2 regions of the Megamonas sp. Calf98-2 genome follow, and region 1 is predicted to be linked to the other one. Evidence: riboswitches for the same ligand, from Rfam matches in the RefSeq annotation. Region 1 holds a riboswitch; the other holds the start of a gene.

The links. Region 1 has a riboswitch for thiamine pyrophosphate ahead of thiC (phosphomethylpyrimidine synthase ThiC). Riboswitches for the same ligand answer to the same signal wherever they lie in the genome.
Region 2: linked by a shared signal. The riboswitch ahead of thiS (sulfur carrier protein ThiS) and the one ahead of thiC (phosphomethylpyrimidine synthase ThiC) in region 1 are both predicted to bind thiamine pyrophosphate.

What each region holds. Positions count from the first base shown of each region.
Region 1 covers NZ_FOCY01000015.1:37,511-39,720, forward strand. The annotation lists gene BMX03_RS05950 (hypothetical protein) at 1-817, shown strand, start outside; tRNA gene BMX03_RS05955 (tRNA-Arg) at 890-966, shown strand; TPP riboswitch at 1,077-1,176, shown strand; gene thiC (phosphomethylpyrimidine synthase ThiC) at 1,257-2,210, shown strand, end outside.
Region 2 covers NZ_FOCY01000032.1:7,855-10,064, forward strand. The annotation lists gene BMX03_RS09245 (thiazole synthase) at 1-521, opposite strand, end outside; gene thiF (sulfur carrier protein ThiS adenylyltransferase ThiF) at 537-1,175, opposite strand; gene thiS (sulfur carrier protein ThiS) at 1,178-1,375, opposite strand; TPP riboswitch at 1,572-1,675, opposite strand; gene BMX03_RS09260 (DMT family transporter) at 1,718-2,210, opposite strand, start outside.

The sequences.
Region 1 (2,210 bases):
TATTGCAGACTGGATAAAAACAGGTTACGCTCCAGGTGGAGCAGCTGAAACTATAGCTAATATGAAACTTCCTATCAATGACCCTAATCAATTAGTCTATAGCTTAGCTCGCGTTCAAATCAATCCTCAAGAAAGAACCTTACGCTATATGGAAGAAATCTTCTATGATAAAGATGGCAAGGCTCTTTATACACTTAAATATGATAATCCTGTAAATAAAGATATCAACTCTCAATCTTTTGATGAAAAATTCTATGCTATGATTGTAGACCGTGTATTTAATAAAGGTGAAGGCGGTCGTCTTATTTCTAATGCTCGTTGGCTTGGCTTATGGAGCAATGAATCTGGAGAAAGCAGTGCTGATACAGCAACACTTCGTCAAATAGATAACAATATCATTGTTTGGATTTGGCAAGAAAACAAAGACTCTGCTGGTAATGTTTCCTCTATCCAATTCATGAAAAAAGAATATAATGTACAAAATTTAACAGCTAGAACATTAAAATATAATTTCTGGTCCCCTGATACAAATTGGATTGATAAAACACCTAATCTCGACAAAAATATGCATTCTATCATTCCTGAAAGCACAGAAGATGTAGAATTCAAGAAAATAAGATATTATGCTAATAAATATCCTGAATGGGCAACACGTTATCAAATCAATAAAACAGCTACTGTTCCAACAAACACAACAGCAACTACTACAACTCCAACACCTACTACACCTGTAAACTCTACTACAACATCACCAGCTGCTAGTGGTGTTACAAATCCTATTGGCTCTGTAGGTCCTATTGGAGCTCCTATAAATTAAAATTTGCGACTTAGTTTTAGTTATGCTAAAATTTAGCTTATTAAATTCATCTAACTAATTTAGATTGAAATTGCGGCTGTAGCTCAGACGGATAGAGCATTCGCCTCCTAAGCGAAGGGTCGCGTGTTCGACTCACGCCAGTCGCACCATTAATTTAATAATTAAACAATAAAAGGATATCAAATGATATCCTTTTTTTTATTTTCATTTTTAAAATCTTGTTTTTTCTCGAAGAATAAACTATAATATAAGAAAATTAAAAATCCACTAGGGGTGCTTGTAAAAGCTGAGAGGAAATATTCCGACCCTTAGAACCTGATTTGGTTAAGACCAACGTAGGGAAGTGGCAAATAAATGATTATCAAGGCAGATTTGCAACTTTCTTTGCATATCTGCTTATTTTTTTGCCATTTATCACTTATATTATGGAGGCAAAATTATGACAATGACACAAATGCAATCAGCTAGAGCTGGTAAAATCACTGATGAAATGAAAATCGTAGCTCAAGAAGAAAAAATGAATATTGAAACTCTTCGTGAACGCGTTGCCAATGGTACTATCGCTATTTGTGCTAATATCAATCATCAAAATTTACACCCTTATGGTGTAGGCAAAGGACTTTGTACTAAAGTAAATGCTAATATCGGCACATCTAGTGCTTTTCCTGACCCAGCTCCTGAAATCAAAAAATTAAATGTCGCTATCACATCTGGTGCTCATTCTGTAATGGATTTAAGCACAGGAAATAATATTGATGCTTCTCGTCAAGCTATTTTAAAACATTCCACTGTAATGGTAGGAACTGTGCCAATTTATCAGGCAACAGTTGATGCCATCAAAGCTCATGGTGCTGTCGTGAAAATGACGGAAGAAGATTTACTTCATGCCATTGAAAAACAAGCTAAAGATGGCGCCGATTTCATGACTATTCACTGTGGTGTAACTATGGATGTAATCAATCGCATGAAAGCAGAAGGTCGTTATATGGACGTAGTTAGTCGCGGTGGTTCATTCATCACTGGCTGGATGCTCTACAATGAAAAAAATAATCCACTTTATGAACGCTATGATGATATCTTAGATATCTGTGCAAAATATGATGTTACTATGAGTCTTGGCGATGGTCTTCGTCCTGGCTGTCTTGCTGATGCTACTGACCACGCTCAAATTCAAGAACTTTTAAATTTAGGTGGACTTGTAAAACGCGCTTGGGATAGAGGTGTACAAGTCATGGTCGAAGGTCCAGGTCATGTACCATTTGACCAAATAGCTACAAATATGAAATTGCAAAAAAGCATTTGTCATAATGCTCCATTTTATGTTCTTGGCCCACTTGTTACTGATATAGCTCCTGGATATGACCATATCACTGCTGCAATCGGTGGTACTATG
Region 2 (2,210 bases), on a different contig from region 1:
GGTAAGTCGATTTCATCTATGAGAATTTGAATAAATTCTTTTGTACATAAACCTTTATTAGAGCCGATGGGAGCACCAAGAGGCATTACACAACTAGCACCAGCATTTACTAAATCTCTAGCTACATTTAAATCTGGATACATATAAGGCATAACAGTAAAGCCTTCTTTAGCTAAAACTTCAGTAGCTTTGATAGTTTCATAATTATCAGGTAAAAGATATTTACTATCACGCATAATTTCAATTTTTACTAAGTCACTGCCACAAAGTTCTTTAGATAAACGAGCTATGCGAATTGCTTCATCAGCATTTCTAGCTCCAGAAGTATTAGGAAGTAATGCTATATCTTTAGGAATGTAATCTAAAATATTAGCCATACCGCCATTATTTACACGGCGAAGTGCTAAAGTTACAATTTCAGCTTTTGCTTCATTAATTGCTGCTTGGATTAATTCTAAAGAATATTTACCAGAACCTAAAATAAATCTTGAATTGAATTGATGTTTTCCTAATTGCCACATAATATGATACCTTCTTTATAAATTATTTTCTAAAATCAATTGAGTGATTAAATTTGCTTGATGACCAGCACAAATAGCTACTCTAGGAGCCATTAAACTATTTTCATTGGATAATGCAGTTTTTTCATCACCACAGATATAAAATTTGCCCATCACCTTACGAGTATGAATTTCGTTGCTATGACCAAAACCCGCCATACCACTTCCTGAGATAATATATTTTTCAGGGAAAAGTTCTAATACCTTATTTACTAACATCGCCTTATTTTCAGGAACGTCAAAAGCTTCACAGATGATATCTTCATCTTTAAATAATGAAAAAATATTATCTTCTGTTACCTTTATACAATCAGTAACGATATTTAAATAAGGATTTATCATTTGTAACTGCTCGGCTAAAGCTTGTGTTTTATATTTATTTAGATGTGAGATGAAATAATGTTGTCTATTGAGATTGCTGATATCTACTTTGTCAAAATCAATTAAATGTAAATGACTTACACCTATTCTAGCTAGTGCCACAGCGATATTAGAGCCTAAACCACCAAGACCGGCTATAGCCACTTTAGCGTTGTTCAATTTTTCTTGATTGACTATGCCATGGCGGTCATTTAAAGTTTGATAAATTAATTCTTTTGCCAAAATATCTGCCATTATCAGCCACCACCAACAAAAGTTACGATTTCTAATTTATCATTAGGATTTAAAATAGTTTGCGCATATTTTGCTTTAGGGATTATTTGACCATTTAACTCTATAGCTATCTTATCTAAAGGATAATTATTTTCTTGCAAATAAGTAACTAAATCCATAGGCAAAGATATTTCTTGATTTTGTCCATTAACTATTATCAAAATAAGACCTCCTTATTTTTTATCTTTTAAAAATTTTATTAAAAAAGGAGTCCACAAAAAGATACACCCGCGGTGGTGCACCCCTTCATGAACTCCTGTTCAATCACATGGTCAACTCTATGTGATTTTAAAAATTAATATATAGATGTGCTAAAATAAAAAAGAGATGACAAAATGCCATCTCTTCTAATTGCAAATACATCATAATTATTATCCTACGTTGGCATTATCCAAATCAGGTTATAGGTCGAAGTTCACAACTTCCTCTCAGCCAGTTTACTAGCTCCCTGTTATTAATTTATATATACAATATAATTTATAAATTATCATTTGTCAATAAGTTTAATTATTTTTCTTGAACAACTCACTGACAAGTAAAGAACCTAATATCAAAATCGCCCCAATCCATTGAGAAATACTCATAGGCTCAACTAAAAGAACTGTGGATAAAATAATCGCAGTTACTGGGTCTAAATAACTAAAAATAGCAACTTTTTGTGCTGGTAATTCTTGTAGTGAAGAAAAATATAATAAATATGCTATACCTGTATGTATAATACCTAATATAGCCAAAGATAATAATGAAAAACCACTCATGCTCCATGAATTTCCCTGATAGATTACATAAGGCAATAAAATTATTGAAGCTAATAATAATTGAGCAATACTGCTATCAATGGCAGAAATATCTTTGAAAAATTTATTTGCTAAGACTACAATCGCATAAAATAATGCAGCAGATATTCCATACAATACACCGATAAAATCATTCACACCAGATTGATTATCATTGAATATACCAGCGACTAATGCCATACCTAATAAAGATAAAATT